4 regions of the Mesorhizobium sp. M0904 genome follow, and region 3 is predicted to be linked to each of the others. Evidence: predicted binding sites of a transcription regulator. Region 3 holds the regulator's gene; each other region holds the start of a gene.

Region 1 (4,212 bases), on a different contig from region 3:
CCGTCACGCGCGCACCGTCAGTGTCCTGAACCACCGCTTTGGCCTCGACCATGCGGTGGATCACGCCGCCGAGGGCGGCAATCCGCTCGGCAAACACCTGCTCGGTGAGATTCTGAGGCAGCATCATCAGATAGGGATGCCTCGACGGAAGCTTTCCGAAATCGAGCTTGAGCAGTGCCCGGCTGCGATCTCGGATGGCAAAATTCTGCAGCTTCAGGGCAAGTTCGCTCAGCCGCTGCGTGACGCCCAGCGGCTCCAACGCTTCCAGCGTCTGAGCGTGGATGACGCCGGCCCGCGAGGTCTGAAGGCCCTCCCCAAGCCTGTCGATCAGAACATGGTCGATCCCGGCCTGGTGCAGCACGATGGACAGCGCCAAGCCGGTCGGGCCTGCGCCAATAATCAGGACTTCCGTTTTATCTGGCAACATTTTCTCTCTCCATTTATCAACACATGTTGACTTTCTATCCGAAGCCATTGCATTTGTCAACAGCCGTTGGCATATGGATTTCATGAGCGAGAATCAGCAGAAGAAAACCAGCAAGTCGGACCGCACCCGCGCCCAGATCCTCGAAGCCGCGAGGCTGCTGTTCGCCAAGCACGGCTATGACGGCGCCTCCATCCGCGACGTCGCCGCCCATGCCTCGATCGATCCGGCCATGGTGATCCGCTATTTCCGCAGCAAGGACGAGCTATTCGCCAGGGCGGCGGTCGTCGACCTGAAATTGCCGGCCCTACAGGTGATCGACCGAACCGCCATCGGCAAGACACTGATCAAGCAATTTATCGAAATTTGGGAAGATCCGGCCAACGGTACCGGCATGGCAATCCTGCTGCGTTCGGCGACGTCGAACGAATTTGCCGCCGAAAAGTTGCGCGACGTATTTGCCAACCAGGTGAGGCCACTGGTTGCGGTGGTCGCTGATCCCGCCGATGCGGGCCGGCGGGCCGGGCTCATTTCCAGCCAGTTGCTGGGTTTAGCGATGTGCCGGTACCTGCTGCGGCTCCCGCCGGTCGTCGCCCTGTCTCACGACGAAATCATCCAGACCGTCGGCCCTACATTGCAGCGTTATGCCGTCGGAGAGGACGTGCCTTGAACAAGCCGTTCAGCGTGAGGCCGAGTCTGAGCCTCATGCGGCAAGTGCGCCGATCGATTGGCCATGACGCCGGCGTGTGCCGAACCAGCACGCAAAGGTTAATGGCCGCTGCGCAGCCTGTGCAAAAACCGCCCGGCCGCATGTGGATTCTCGGTGGAAAAGCTGTTCACAACACAACATGCTGCGGTGAACAAAGCAAGAAACTTCGGCCATCTCTGATTCGTCGCCGATTCGTTCCGGCTTTGAGCGGAACGTTAACGGCGAGAGCTGAAAACACCCCTCGAAATGATTAAAGCGCGTTAGGAAACATCAATAATTTCATAACGTTGTGCGAAGCAGATTGGCCAGCCACGACCATTCACCGGCAAAGGTTAACCGTGGTGCTCGCCTGGATGCCGCCTGCATGAATCGGGCCAGTTTCCGTGATTCAGCATGTGGTGAGGTACGCAGGCAGAAAACCCAGATGTAGCCGTGAACAAACCCTGAATCGGCGAGAGTCAGTGATTCGTCGCTGATTCGTTCCAGACTCGTTCCAACTGTTAATCGGGAACAGATTTTCTGGCTTGGAAGCGACCAATCGGCCTGCCCTCGGCACATTCCGCTTTCGCTTCGCGCCCGAAATCCCTATGTGTCGCCTGTCATACGCGGCCAATATGGGCGCGCTCCCGACAAGGCGAGGCGGAGAGCCTTATTTCCAGGCCGATGAACATCCATCCGAAACACACTGAACCGCTGATCCTGACCGGCCGAGACGTGACGGCCGTGCTCGGCCCAACCAACACCGGCAAGACCCATCTCGCCATCGAACGCATGGTGGCGCATGAAAGCGGCGTCATCGGCCTGCCGCTCAGGCTGCTTGCCCGCGAGGTCTATGCGCGCGTCTGCGAGAAGGTCGGCGCCCATAAGGTTGCGCTCATCACCGGCGAGGAAAAGATCCAGCCGGCTGGCGCGAAATACTCGGTCTGCACGGTGGAAGCGATGCCGCGCGAGACCGACGCCGCCTTCGTTGCCATCGACGAGGTCCAGCTCGCCGGCGATCTCGAACGCGGCCACATCTTTACCGATCGCATCCTGCATCTGCGCGGCCGCCAGGAGACGCTGCTGCTTGGCGCGGCCACCATGCACGGCATCCTGCAGCGCCTGCTGCGGGGCGTGTCGGTGGTGACCCGGCCACGGCTGTCGCATCTTGCTTATGCCGGCTCGAAGAAGCTGACGCGCCTGCCGCGGCGCACCGCGATCGTCGCCTTCTCGGCCGACGAGGTCTATGCCATTGCCGAGCTGATCCGCCGCCAGCAAGGCGGTGCCGCCGTCGTGCTCGGCGCACTCAGCCCGCGCACCCGCAACGCCCAGGTGGCGCTGTTCCAGTCGGGTGACGTCGACTACCTCGTCGCCACCGACGCCATCGGCATGGGCCTCAACCTCGACCTCGACCACGTCGCCTTCGCCCAGAACCGCAAATTCGACGGCTACCAGTACCGCAACCTGACGGCAGCCGAACTCGGCCAGATTGCCGGCCGCGCCGGCCGGCATTTGCGCGACGGCACCTTCGGCGTCACCGGCCAGGTCGATCCGCTGGATGAGGAACTGGTCAAGAAGATCGAGGCGCATGATTTCGACCCGGTGAAAGTGCTGCAGTGGCGCACCGCGCATTTCGATTTCGCCAACCTCGATGCGCTGAAGCGCTCGATCGAGACCAACGCCCCGGTCGAAGGCCTGACGCGCGCGCTGCCGGCCGTGGACGCGCAGGCGCTCGAGCATCTGTCGCGCGACGAGGACGTCCGGGCACTCACCACCGATGCCAGACGCGTGGCGCTGCTGTGGGAAGCCTGCGCGCTGCCCGACTACAGGAAGATCGCGCCGGCCCAGCACGCCGACTTGATCGCCTCCATCTACATGGACCTTGCCAGGCATGGCCATGTCGACGAGAACTACATGGCCGAGCAGGTGCGCCGTGCCGACACCACCGAAGGCGACATCGACACGCTGTCGCACAGGATTGCCCAGATCCGCACATGGACCTTCGTTTCCAACCGGCCCGGCTGGCTGGCCGATCGGGCACACTGGCAGGAAAAGACGCGCGAAATCGAAGACAGATTGTCGGATGCGCTGCATGAGCGGTTGACGAAACGTTTTGTAGACCGCAGGACTTCCGTCCTCATGCGGCGCCTTAGAGAAAACACGATGCCTGAAGCCGAAATCAGCCCAACCGGAACCGTCCTCGTCGAAGGCCATCATGTCGGCGAGCTGCAGGGTTTCCGCTTTACCGCCGACCAGAGCGCCGGCGGCGAGGACGCCAAGGCGGTGCGGGCGGCGGCGCAGAAGGCGCTTGCCGCCGAGTTCGAGGCGCGGGCCGAGCGCTTCGGCGCCTCTGCCAATGGCGATATCGCCCTGGGTTCGGATGGCACGCTGCGCTGGATCGGCGCGCCGATCGGCACGCTGGTCGCTGGCGAAGACGCTTTGAAGCCGCGTCTCGTCCTGCTGGCCGACGAGCAGCTCACCGGTCCGGCCCGCGACAAGGTTGCGGCGCGCGCCGAGCGCTTCGTCAATTTCCAGATCGAATCCCTGCTGAAGCCTCTGGTCGACCTCAAGAATGCCGAGCAGATCACCGGCATCGGCCGCGGCATCGCTTTCCAGCTTGTCGAGCATTTCGGCCTCATCAACCGTCGCGACATCGCCGACGAGATGAAGTCGCTCGACCAGGAAGGCCGCGCGGCGCTTCGCCGCCTCGGCGTGCGCTTCGGCGCCTACCATGTCTTTGTGCCGGCGCTGATCAAGCCGGCGCCGGCCGGGTTGATCACGCTGCTGTGGGCGCTGAGAAACGACGGCAAGGACAAGCCCGGCTTCGGCGATGTCGTTCACGCACTGGCCTCCGGCCGCACCTCGGTGGTCATCGATCCGACCTTCGACAAGACCTTCTACAAGCTTGCCGGCTACCGCAATCTTGGCAGGCGTGCTGTACGCGTCGATATTCTCGAGCGGCTGGCCGACCTGATCCGGCCGGCGACCAACTGGAAGCCGGGCCTCGGGCCTCGCCCCGACGGCGCCTATGACGGCCAGTCCTTCATGGTGACGCCGCCGATGATGTCGATCCTCGGCGCGACCGCCGACGACATGGAAG
Region 2 (4,212 bases), on a different contig from region 3:
CCGATTGCCAACGCCAAGGTGAACTACGCTGTCCTTGGCCTTTCCTTCCTCTTCGAAGGCACCTCTTGGCTGGTGGCGCTGAAGGAGTTCCGCCACCAAAAAGGCAGCCACGGCTGGCTCGAGGCGGTGCAGCTCAGCAAGGATCCTAGTGTCTACACCGTACTCTTCGAGGACAGCGCGGCACTTCTCGGCCTCGTTGTCGCCTTCGCCGGGATATCGGCGGCGGAACTGCTGGACATGCCGAAGCTCGACGGCGCCGCGTCGATCGGCATCGCGCTGATCCTGGGCGCAACCGCGATCTTCCTGGCGCGCGAAAGCAAAAGCCTGCTGCTCGGCGAGCCGGCTTCGCCCGAGGTGCAAATGAAAGTATTGGACATCGTCCAGCAGGACCCGGCGGTGCAGCGGGCGAATGGCGCGCTGACGCTGCATATGGGTCCGCAGGAGATCGTCGCCGCTCTGAGCATCGAGTTCGAGGACCACTTGTCGGCGCCCGAGATAGAGACCTGCGTCGAACGCCTCGAGACGCGGCTGAAAGCGGAGATGCCGGAGGTGACGCGGCTGTTCGTCAAGCCTCAGACCACCGGCACCTGGGAACGCCGGAGCAAGGCCTTGGCGGGGGCATCCGGACAAGAACCGGCCTAAGGAAAATGGCTTGAGGAAATCGATGCGCCATCGGACAGTCCCGGTTATGATCGCAGGCAAAAGCTCGGGAGGAACGAAGATGAAAATCGACGGCGGGTGTCATTGCGGCGCCATCACTTACGAGGCCGAGGTCGATCCGGAAAAGACCACCATTTGTCACTGCATCGATTGTCAGAAGCTAACCGGAACGGCCTTTCGCGTCACCGTGCCGGCGTCCCAGGACAATTACAGGATCACCAAGGGCAAGCCGAAAATCTACATCAAGACCGGTTCGAGCGGCGCCAAGCGCGCCCAGGCGTTTTGCGGTGAGTGTGGCTCGCATCTCTACGCCACGTCGGCGGGCGAGGGACCGAAGGTTTACGGCATCAGGGTCGGCACGGCACGGCAACGCGAGCAACTGGTGCCGAAAAAGCAGATCTGGCACCGCTCGGCGCTGCATTGGCTGCCGGAATTCGAAGGCACGACCATCATCGAGGAGCAGTAGCGCCAGATCCGGGTGAAGCCTCCGGTTCCGGCGTAGCTCTCAATCGTCGCATTCGACGACCCTTAGCCTCAACTGCCCGGTTTTCGAATCAGCGACGCGCGGGCTGCTTTCCGCTTTTGCTCCGCTGCCATTCGAACCAGCGGTATCCTCCGCCGGCTGCACGCCAAACTCCAGCGCCTCGATCTTTTGTCCGCGCCGGGTCACCTTCGATGTCGAGACCAGGATGTCGTCGATATCCTTGGCCGATTGACCGAAATGCGTCTGCAATTTGCGCACCCGCTCGTCGAGCCGGGAGACGTCTTCCATTAGCCGGATGACCTCGCCCTGGATCAGGTGCGCCTGCTCGCGCATGCGGGCATCCTTGAGGATTGCCTGGATGACCTGAATCGACAGCATCAAAAGCGATGGCGAGACGATGACGATCCGCGATCGATGCGCCTTTTGGACAACGGCCTCGAAATTCTCATGGATTTCGGCGAACACCGATTCCGAGGGCACGAACATGAAGGCGGTGTCCTGCGTCTCGCCCTGGATCAGGTATTTTTCGGAAATATCGCGGACATGCACCTCGATGTCGCGGCGGAAAGCCTGTGCTGCCGACTTCTGCAGGTCGGCGCCTTCGGCGGCACGGATGGCATTCCACGCCTCGAGCGGAAACTTTGCGTCGATGGCAAGTGACGGCGCGCCGTTCGGCATCTTCACCAGGCAGTCGGGCCGGCTGCCATTCGACAAGGTCGCCTGGAATTCATAGGCGCCGTGCGGCAATCCGTCGGCGACGATGGCCTCCATGCGCGACTGGCCGAAGGCGCCGCGCGTCTGCTTGTTGGAAAGGATCGCCTGCAATTGCACGACCTGGCCGGCCAGCGACTGGATATTGCCTTGCGCGATATCGATAACCGCCAGCCGTTCCTGCAGCTTGGCGAGGCTCTCATGCGTCGATCTCGTCTGCTCGGTCATGGTCTGGCCCAGGCGGCCGGTCATGGCATCGAGGCGCTGGCCGATCGACTGGGTCAGTTCCGCCTGGCGCGCCCCGAACACTTCGGCGATGGCGCCCATGCGGCCTTGCATTTCCGCCTGGCTTGCCAAGATGCCGGCCATCCGCACCTCGGCGTCACGGGCGTGGTCGGCGGCTTCGGCGGCCGCCACTGCACGCGCCTTGGCCGATCGCCAGAGCGCAACGACGAGCGCCACGAACAGTCCAAGGAACAGCATTGCGCCGAAACCCAGGGCTTGGCCGAGCGTGAGCGTGGTGGCGCCGAGGCGGGCGACAGGTTCGGACAGGATGGTGGCCAGATCGTTCATGCCGACAGCATAGATGATTCGGTCTGCCGGCACAGATCAAAACGTGAACGACCCGAAGCCGTCCCGGTTGACGCTTTTCCTGCGAGGTCTTAGGTGAGACGCCATGTCGATCAAGCCGCTTATCATCCTCCCCGATCCCGTCCTGCGCCAGGTTTCAAAACCGGTCGAGCGTGTCGATGGCGATTTGCGCAAACTGGCCGGCGACATGCTGGACACTATGTATGACGCGCCCGGCATCGGCCTCGCAGCGATCCAGGTCGGCGAACCCTTGCGCATGCTGGTGATCGACCTCGCCAAGGAGGACGAGACGCCGGCGCCGCACGTCTTCATCAATCCCGAAATCCTTGAAAGCTCCGACCAGCGTTCGGTCTATGAGGAAGGCTGCCTGTCGATCCCCGATTACTATGCCGAAGTCGAGCGCCCCGCCGCGGTGCGGGTGAAGTATCTCGATCGCGACGGCAAGCTGCAGGAGATCGAGGCCGAGGGGCTGATGGCGACCTGCCTGCAGCACGAGATCGACCATCTCAACGGCGTGCTGTTCATCGACCACATCTCAAAACTGAAGCGCGACATGGTGGTCAAGAAGTTCAAAAAGCTCGCCAGGGACAAGGCGCCGGGCAAGATGGTGGGATAGGGGTCGACGAATGCCCCTGCGTGTCATCTTCATGGGTACGCCCGAATTCTCCGTGCCGACGCTGCGGGCGATTGCCGGGGCCGGGCACGGGTTGACCGCCGTCTATACGCAGCCGCCGCGCGCCGGCGGCCGGCGCGGGCTCGAACTGACGCGGTCGCCGGCGCAGCGCGAGGCGGAGCGGCTGGGCGTCGAGGTGCGGACGCCGGTGTCGCTGAAGAGCGAGGCGGAGCAGGAGGCGTTCCGCGCCTTGCGCGCCGACGTCGCCGTGGTCGTCGCCTACGGGCTGCTTCTGCCCAAACCCATTCTCGAGGCGCCGCGGCTCGGTTGTCTCAATGGCCACGCATCGTTGTTGCCGCGCTGGCGCGGCGCTGCCCCTATCCAGCGCGCCATCATGGCCGGCGATACCGAAACGGGCATGATGGTGATGCGGATGGACGAAGGCCTCGACACCGGGCCGGTGGCAATGGTTGAAAAATGTCCCATTGGACCCGACATGACGGCCGGCGATCTGCACGACCGGCTGATGGTCCTCAGTGCTGCGCTGATGGTGCAAGCGCTCGAGCGGCTGGAGCGGAATACGCTGACATTTACCACACAGGCGGAGGTGGGGGTGACCTACGCCAAGAAAATCGATAAATCGGAGACTCGCATAGCCTGGCTGCGACCTGCTGGCGACGTGCACAACCAGATTCGCGGCCTGTCGCCCTTTCCCGGTGCATGGTGCGAGGCCGAAATCGGCGGCCGTGTAGAACGGCTGAAACTGCTTCGCTCGACGCTCTCGCAAGGCGCCGGCGAACCGGGAGGAATTCTCGATGACCGGCTGACGGTCGCCTGCGGGTCAGGCGCGATCAGGCTGGTCGAAGTTCAACGTGCGGGCGCAAGGCCCATAGCCGCGCAGGAGTTTCTGCGCGGGGCCAAGCTCGAAAAAGGAATGAAATTGTCATGAGCATGATGTCCATACGCGCGGCGACGCCGCGGGACCGCGAGGCGATCCGCCTAGTCGAAGAACACGCATTCGGCCAGCAGACGGAGGCCGGACTGGTCGACGCGCTGGTCACCGGCGGTGATGCCGTCGTCGAACTGGTGGCGGACGAAGACGGGCAAGTGGTCGGGCATATCCTGTTTTCACGGCTTTTCGTGCAGAATGGCG
Region 3 (4,212 bases):
GAAGATACCGGATGAGCTGGCCGCCGGTTCCGAGATCACCGGCTATGTGCGGCTGCTGCCGCCGACCGGCCCGGTGCGGCCCGACAGCTATGATTTCTCCTTCGACAGCTATTTCGCCGGTATCGGCGGCAGCGGCTTTTTTCTCGGCAATCCGAAAGTCGTGTCGTCGAGCAGCATGCCGCTTGCCGCGCGGCTTTCTTCCGCGATCGAAGACGCGCGCGAATCCATCGCCGACCATATCCGCAGCCGCATCGGCGGCGCCGAGGGCGAGATTGCTGCTGCGCTGATCGTCGGCGTGCGCGCAGGCATTCCCGAGGAGATCAACGAAGCGATGCGGCGTACAGGCATTTATCACATCATCTCTATCTCGGGGCTGCATATGGCGTTGGTCGCCGGCACCATCATGGCGCTGCTACGCGGCGCCTTTGCGCTGTTTCCCGATTTCTCATCGCGACGGCCGGTCAAGAAATATGCCGCGGCCGCCGCGCTTTTTTCGATTGCGGCCTACCTCGTCTTTTCCGGCATTGTGGTAGCGGCCGAACGCAGCTTCATCATGCTGGCGGTGATGCTTATCGCCGTGCTGTTCGACCGGGCCGCGCTCACCATGCGCAACCTGGCGATCTCGGCCATCGCGGTCATTCTGGTGTCGCCACACGAGGTGGTCGGTCCGAGCTTCCAGATGTCCTTCGCCGCGACGGCGGCCCTTGTCGGCGCCTATGCCGGCTGGTCCGACTACCGCGCCGGCAGGGCCACCACGCCGCCGCCGCGGCGGTCGCCGCTACGCCTCGCCACGCGAAAGGTCCTGCTGGGCATGGGCGGCCTGGCGATGACCTCGATCATTGCAGGGAGCGCCACGGCGCTTTTCGCCCTATGGCATTTCCAGCGCGTGGCGCCGCTCAGCCTGTTCGCCAATCTGGCCATCATGCCCATCGTCTCACTGGTCGTCATGCCCTTCGCCGTGCTCAGCGCGCTGGCGATGCCGTTCGGCGCGGATGGGCCTTTCCTATACGTGATGGGCAAAGGGCTGACGGCGATGATCGCCCTGTCCGGGTGGATCTCCGAGCGCTCGCCAATCGATGCGGTGGGGCTGATTTCGCTGAGATCCGTCCTTTTGGTGACGATCGCCCTCGTCGTTGCCAGCATGGCGACGACCTGGTTGCGGCTCGCGGCAATTCCTTTTGCGCTCGCCGGCTTGCTAACGACAACCCAGACGCGCGTACCCGACGTATTGATCTCGGAGGACGCACGGCTGGTCGCGCTGCCGATCGGCAGCGGTGAGCTCGCGGTCAACCGGGCACGCCCGAATGAGTTCACCATCGACAACTGGAAACGCGCGCTCACATCAGAGGCTATCGTCGCGCCGGAAACACCTGGAAAGAACGATCCGCAATTCGACATTGCCGATCCGGCCGACCTACCGCCGGGCATGCCGTTCATTTGCACGGACGGTCTCTGCCTCGCCAGGCATCCATCCGGCGCGATCATTGCGCAAGCCAAGGACCGCGATACCGCACGGCCAGCCTGCGCCTTCGCCAGCTTGATCGTCATCGACGACGCCACCGCCCATAATCCCTGCTACTACGACCGGCTGGTCCTCGTCGTCACCAAACGGCAACTGGCGCGCGCGGGAAGTGCGGCCGTCTATTTCGATCCACAAGCGGCAACACGCGCCGAAATCCGCTTCGCCGTCGAAAAATCATACCGGCCCTGGCACGTGCAGCGGAAATTTTCACGCGCGGCGCGCGGCCTGCCGCCATACCGGGCCGACAATCCAAAAGCCGGCACCAAGGGCGCAACTCAGTAGCGGCGGATCAGCCCAACGAGCTTGCCCTGCACCTTGACCCTGTCTGGTCCAAAGATGCGCGTCTCGTAGGCCGGATTGGCGGCCTCCAGGGCGATCGAGGCGCCCTTGCGGCGGAACCGCTTCAGCGTCGCTTCCTCCTCGTCGACCAGGGCCACCACGATCTCACCGGGGCTCGCCGTATCGGCGTTGCGGATGATCACCGTGTCGCCGTCGAAAATGCCAGCCTCGATCATCGAATCGCCTTTGACCTCGAGCGCATAATGCTCGCCGCCCATGATCATATCCGGCGGCACCGAAATCGAATGCGTCTGGTGCTGGATAGCATCGATCGGCACACCAGCGGCGATGCGGCCCATTACCGGGATCGAAACGGCGGCGACGACATCGTCGTCATTGCCGGCTGCAGGGACGCGCGACGATGTCGGCTTTCCCTGCCGAGGGGCACCTTGCCCAAGACTGCCCTGGATGACACTCGGCGAGAACTTGCGTGCCGCATTGAGGCCGGGGGCGATCGAGTCAGGCAGGCGTAGCACCTCCAGTGCACGGGCCCGGTTGGGCAAACGGCGAATGAAGCCGCGCTCCTCCAGCGCCGTAATCAGTCGGTGGATTCCGGATTTGGAAGCCAGGTCGAGCGCTTCCTTCATCTCGTCGAAGGAAGGTGGGATACCGCTTTCCTTCAACCTTTCGTGGATGAACATAAGCAGTTCGTGTTGTTTGCGTGTCAGCATAGCGACCCCCAACAGAATCAGAAAACAAACCCAGAACAGACACTATCTGTTCCAGTTGTGTTCCGCAACTGTTTAAAGTTTAATGAATGCGTTAAGGCTCGGGAAACAAACGACGTCCCCTACCGGCGTACCGTATTTTCGCCGCCGCGAGCCTCATCGCCTTGATTCTGCTTTCGTTTGCGCCGTTCTCGCCTCCTAGAAGGCGGCACTGGCATCGGCCGTCGGTCGGCAAAGGGCACGGAAGTGAACCCCTATCGACTGTGCGGTTTGGTCAATGCGCCGTGAACGAAACGAACTCAAAACGCCAACCTCGGGCTAACTCCAGGTTTCCACCGCCTGGTCAGGCTGCTTCTCGCCGGTGGAGCCTTGCTACGCGCAACCAGGTAATGGAAGAACAGAAGAACAGTTGATGCGTGTCCGGCGTTGCGTTGGATTTTTTGGGGGAGCAGGCAAATCATGACGGGAATTCCCGATCTCGTGGCCGTAAAGGCGATGGATGCCGCGGATCCGCTGGGCGCGATGCGCGACCGCTTTGTCTTGCCGCAAGGAGTGATCTATCTCGACGGCAATTCGCTAGGAGCTGCTTCACGGCCCGCTTTCGATGAATTGTACAAGGCCGCGACCGAAGAATGGTCGCATGATCTCATCCGCGCATGGAACACGGCCGGCTGGTTCAACATGCCGCTTGAACTTGGCGACCAGCTCGGGCGCCTGATCGGTGCCGCGGTCGGCCAGACGGTGGTCTGCGATACGACGTCGGTCAACATCTACAAGCTGCTGCACGCCGCCATGGCCATGCGACCGGAGCGGCAGGTCATCGTCGCCGAGGGCGATAGTTTTCCGACAGAACTCTACATGGCTGAGGGTGTGGTTTCGACGCGAAAAGATGCGCTGCTGCGCCTCTCGGCGGTCGACGCGCCGACCATCGAGGAGCTGATCGACGATCGCACCGCCGTGGTGCTGGTCAACCACGTCAACTACAAATCGGGCGAACTGCGCGACATGCCGGCGCTGACGCGCAGGGCCCAGGAAGCCGGGGCGATGATCGTCTGGGATCTCTGCCACACCGCCGGCGCGATGCCAGTCGAGCTCGACAAAGCCAACGCCGATTTTGCCGTTGGCTGCACCTACAAATATCTGAATGGCGGACCGGGCGCGCCTGCCTTCATCTATGCGGCTGAGCGGCATCTTGCCGACATCCAGCAGCCGCTCACCGGCTGGTGGGGCCATGCACGGCCCTTCGCCTTCGAGCCAGGCTATGCGGCCGGCACCGGCATCCGCCGGTTTCTGTGCGGCACCCAGCCGATCCTTTCGATGCGCACGCTGAAGGGCGCGCTCGACATCTGGGACGATGTCGACATGACTGCGGTGCGCAAGAAGAGCATCGCACTGGCCGATCTGTTCATCGAGCTTGTCGAGGCAAAGTGCGGCACTTACGACCTCACGCTCGAAAGCACGCGCGATGGAGAAAAACGCGGCAGCCAGATTTCATTCATGCATGAGCATGGCTATCAGATCATGCGCGCGCTGATCGAACGTGGCGTGATCGGCGATTTTCGCGCGCCATCGACCATGCGCTTCGGCTTCACCCCGCTCTATGTCGGCTATGCCGATGTTTGGCAGGCCGTCGAAGTGCTTGAGGAGATCCTGCGCACCGGTGCGTGGAAGGATGCGCGCTTC
Region 4 (4,212 bases), on a different contig from region 3:
AAGCCCCCTGGCATAGGGAAAGCCGGCCTCGCGGAAAACCTCTGATGTGCCGATCCACAGCACCGGCAATCGCGGCCCCTGGCTTAGGATCAGGCTGACGAGCGACAAGGCAAAACCGGCAACGACCCCGGCATCGCGGGTCGCGGCGCCATGAAACTCGCTCACCGCCGCCTTCGGCAGGCCGCCGCTCAGCGCAGCATCGAGGCGCTCGGCGCCGGTGCGCAAAAACGCATCGGGCGGCGCCACGGCGAGGCCGCGCCGGACAATGGTCAGATTCCGAGCGGGTGTCGGATGCCGAGAGGGTGTCAGACTCTGACGAGGGACATCCGCGTCAAACGACGAACTGGCCGGCGCCTCCAGGCGCTCGGGCAAGGTCCCTTCGATCTTCGCGATCTGGCGGCGCAGGGCAAAAACAGTCTCCCGCGCCACGGCGCTTGTCGCCATGACGGTCAGCTTCCACTCACAATTGTTCCCGTTATGTTCCTATAGATTCCAGAGGCCGCCCGAAGAGTCAAGCGGAGTCATGGGGAATTTATTCCCAGAAAGAGCAATCCGAGCTTTTCAAGGAAACCGCTCGGGAGCCTGGGGTTGATAAAAAGGGGGCGGCTTTTGACTCTAGCCTGAAGCCAATTCTGAAGCGACGCGTCTCAAATATTGGGCGGTAAAGTCGGCGATTTGATCGACTTCTTCATCGTCATATTTGCGAAAGCTAAAGCGGCTGAAGCTAGGGTCGATAGCTTGGAGGGTTTTTCGTAGGGGACCGCGAAAATTCCTCATTTGATGGTTCCCCTCATATGCCAATACGTCTGCGCATTGAAGCGGTGGGTGCCTAGTTTTTGAGCCGAAATTGAAAGTCGCCGATTTTCCCGGAAAATGCCGCTGGACTTGCTGGAACGCCTCAGTCGCCGCCGCGCTGTACTGGTTGGCTTCATGGACGAATGCGATGTTATCGTGGCCTTCCGATGCGAGTTTCTCCCACGTGCTGCGAAGGGCCCATTGCAGGCAGATGTAGTACCAGCCGCGTACCATGTCTTCCGGCTTGATGGCTAAGCTATGTTTGTGAGCCAAGACCTCGCTCAGTTTCCGCCTGTCGACGGCGGCGATAATGCCCCGAATGTAGTGGTTTTTGACTACCGGCAGGATGCGCTTGACGTGTCTATCTCGCTCTTCACGGGTCCACCCTTCGTACTCCCCATGCCTGTTATGGCAATCGACCGAGTGGTGAATTTTTATCGGCGCCTTCGCCACGATCCACTCGAGGGTCCAGATCTGCCAGTCTTCTTTTGAAGCCCAAACGGCGGATACGGAAAGAATTTGCGAGTCATGGTCAGTGCCAGATTCGTCTAGGTAGACCTCAATCACGACCACCAAACCTTCCCGAGGGGCAAGAAAGGTGTCGCGGAACTCTAGGACGCGCCTTCCACCATTTCCGTCGACTCATCGGCTCGAAATTTGTTCAGCACGGTACCACCTCCTCAGTGCGTACGCGAATTACGACACGCTGAATTTATTCCTGCTTATGATCCTGGGGCAAAGGCGGCAGCCCGACCATTTGCCGAGTTCGGCCTGAAAGCCTATATGCCGGGATCAAAGGACAAAGCATGGCTCGCATCTACCAAACACGCATCTGGCACGACCAGCTTTCGCCAACGATGGAGGAAATCGAGCTCCTGGCGCTGGAGGCCTATGCCCATCTGCCGGAGGACTTTCGCAAGTTGACCGGCGAGATCGTCATTCAGATCGCCGAATTCCCGACCGACGAGATCATGGACGACCTTTCGCTGGAAACGCCCTTCGACCTGCTCGGCCTGTTCGAGGGGCGCGGCATCGCCGAGCGCTGGAATCCGCAGACCGGCGAGGGGCCGAACCGCATCACCCTCTATCGTCGCGCCATCCTCGACTACTGGGCCGAGAACGAGGAAACGCTGGGCGACATCGTCACCCATGTGCTGATCCACGAGATCGGCCACCATTTCGGCCTGTCGGACGACGATATGGAGAAGATCGAAGAGGCAGCGGAGTGAGCGACCCCGCTCCTCGTCATCCTGGGGCGGAGCAAGGAGCGAAGCGACGCGGCGCAGACCCCAGGATCCATGCCGTGATAGTGATGCAGTGCGCCGGCGGTGCAGAACCGAACGCTCATCATCCCGTTCTGGGTAACGGGGCTATCCCGATCGGTGGTAGATCACACTAGACTAATCCTGATCCGCCGTGCCCTTCGGCAGAGGTAACGGCATGGATCCTAGGGTACTCCGCGACGTCGCTTCGCGACTGCTACGCCCTAGGATGACGAAGGACGAGCGCTTCAGCGAACCTCCCTACCAATCGCTGAGCTTGGTGTCGGGGCCGTATTCCTGGCCCTCGATGTCCTTCACCACGGCCTGGCCGCAGCGCATGGTCTTGGCTTCCTGGTCATAGGCATAGGTCGGCGAGCCGAACAGGTGCCAGCCCTTGTTCAACGCCGCCGTCACCTTGTGGCAGAAGCTGGAATCGTCCGGACCGGACAGAAAACGGTAGAGTTTCATTCTTCAATCCTGTCGTCAGTTGCGTTAGTCATGCGCGAACAGCGGCGGCCTTCGCCAGCAGTTTTTCGGCCTGCGCCAGATGCAGCCGCTCGACCATCTTGCCGTTCAGCGCAACTACCGCCCTACCGGTATTTTGGGCGAGCGCGAAGGCATCCTTGACCGCGCGCGCTTCGGCTATTGCTTCGGGCGACGGTGCAAAGGCGCGGTTCGCGGCTTCGATCTGAGCCGGATGGATCAGCGACTTGCCGTCAAAACCCATGGCGGCCGCTTCCGTGCACTCGCGCGCAAACCCGTCCATATCGCGAAAATCATTGAAGACGCCATCGAGCAGGTCGAGGCCGCCGGCACGCGCCGCGAGCACCATTTGCATCAGCCATGGCACGAGATAGCGCCGATCGGGCGTGGCGAGAATGCCGGTGTCTTTGACCAGGTCGTTCGTTCCGGCAACGAAACAAACCAGGCGCGAGGCCGGGTCGCGGCCGAGCTCGGCAATCGGCCCGATATTGAGCAGCGCCTTGGGCGTCTCGATCATCGCCCATAATTTGACCTCGTCCGCGATAAAATTGTCGTCTAGCACGTCGCCGGCCTCGAGGATGTCGCGCGGAGTGTCGACCTTGGACAGCAGGATGGCGTCGGGCGTGCATTTTGCCGCGGCCAGCAGATCGTCGGCGCCCCATTCGCTCGACAGCGCATTGATGCGCACCACCATTTCGCAGCGCCGGTTGGAACGGCCGGCGAAAATCGCCGCCAGTTTTTCGCGCGCGGAAAGCTTGTCGACCGGGGCGACGGCGTCCTCGAGATCGATGACGACGGCATCGCAGGTCAGCGGCGGAATCTTGGCCAGCGCCTTGTCGTTCGAGGCCGGAACGTAAAGCACCGAGCGGCGCGGGCGGTAGCTTTCGGTGATCATGTTCGATCTATGCCGCCTGCAGCCAGCCGAGGCAAGCCGTGCATAAAAACTGCACGTAATTTCGGAAAATCTCCTCGTCTGCGCCCCGCTTGCCACCCGGCAGAATGCGACAAGGGCGGCATGCAAGAGCAAACGAACTCCCGTTGGTCCGTGCCGTACCGGCTTCGCCGCGAAAGCTGGTGGCTCGTCGATCCGCCCCAGACTTTGGCAACCCTCCTCCCTTTCGTCCGCAAATCCCTGCCCACCGGCCGCATCAAAGCCGCCGAGAAAGCCCGATCATGACAGTATTCCTCTCGGCGGCGCCGAGCTATTGCAGCCGCTTCGGCGTTGCCGTCCTGCTCGTCGCGTTGGCCGATTTCTTCTTCTATGGCCAACCGGCGGGCATCACGCTTTTCCTGTTCGGCGTTGCGATTGCCGCGGCGAGCATGGCTCTCCGTCCTCTCGGCGTCTTCAACGATGGCAAGTTCTTGTTCAAGCCGGTTGCGCTGCTTGTGGGGCTGCTGCCGCTTGTGGAAAATGTCAGCGCACTGTCCGTCTCCATTGCGCTGGCGGCGATGGCCGTCTTCGTGCTTTCGCTGGGAGGGCGATTGCGACACGGGCTTGCCCGCGTTGCCGGCCAGCTTTTGACCTTCCTGCTCGCAGCGCCTTTTCGGTTCATCCGCGATTTCTTCCGCTGGCGCAAGGCGGCGCGGCGGCTTGGCCGACGACGCATGCGCCTTGCGGCGATCGCCGTCTGGGTCATGCCGCTGAGCCTCGGCGCAGTGTTTCTCGCGCTGT

Evidence for each region. The regulator LexA, encoded in region 3, represses DNA repair genes until DNA is damaged. The targets are predictions, from matches to a motif close to TGTTCNNNNTGTGTTCNG.
Region 1: the regulator LexA is predicted to act here: its motif matches at 1,612-1,629, upstream of NKH80_RS09395 (helicase-related protein).
Region 2: the regulator LexA is predicted to act here: its motif matches at 2,461-2,478, upstream of NKH80_RS13960 (DNA recombination protein RmuC).
Region 4: the regulator LexA is predicted to act here: its motif matches at 1,443-1,460, upstream of NKH80_RS22545 (metallopeptidase family protein).

The regions. Positions count from the first base shown of each region.
Region 1 is NZ_JAMYOC010000007.1:40,931-45,142, forward strand. Features, by position in the region: gene NKH80_RS09385 (FAD-dependent oxidoreductase) at 1-376, opposite strand, end outside; gene NKH80_RS09390 (TetR/AcrR family transcriptional regulator) at 363-1,094, shown strand; gene NKH80_RS09395 (helicase-related protein) at 1,797-4,212, shown strand, end outside.
Region 2 is NZ_JAMYOC010000011.1:143,993-148,204, reverse strand. Features, by position in the region: gene NKH80_RS13970 (cation diffusion facilitator family transporter) at 1-642, shown strand, start outside; gene NKH80_RS13965 (GFA family protein) at 722-1,126, shown strand; gene NKH80_RS13960 (DNA recombination protein RmuC) at 1,166-2,428, opposite strand; gene def (peptide deformylase) at 2,532-3,062, shown strand; gene fmt (methionyl-tRNA formyltransferase) at 3,079-4,008, shown strand; gene NKH80_RS13945 (GNAT family N-acetyltransferase) at 4,005-4,212, shown strand, end outside.
Region 3 is NZ_JAMYOC010000008.1:196,061-200,272, reverse strand. Features, by position in the region: gene NKH80_RS11325 (ComEC/Rec2 family competence protein) at 1-1,804, shown strand, start outside; gene lexA (transcriptional repressor LexA) at 1,798-2,532, opposite strand; gene kynU (kynureninase) at 2,989-4,212, shown strand, end outside.
Region 4 is NZ_JAMYOC010000022.1:71,379-75,590, reverse strand. Features, by position in the region: gene NKH80_RS22555 (ImuA family protein) at 1-444, opposite strand, end outside; gene NKH80_RS22550 (DUF3800 domain-containing protein) at 616-1,368, opposite strand; gene NKH80_RS22545 (metallopeptidase family protein) at 1,602-2,024, shown strand; gene NKH80_RS22540 (DUF1737 domain-containing protein) at 2,319-2,525, opposite strand; gene NKH80_RS22535 (HpcH/HpaI aldolase/citrate lyase family protein) at 2,554-3,432, opposite strand; gene NKH80_RS22530 (DUF4153 domain-containing protein) at 3,714-4,212, shown strand, end outside.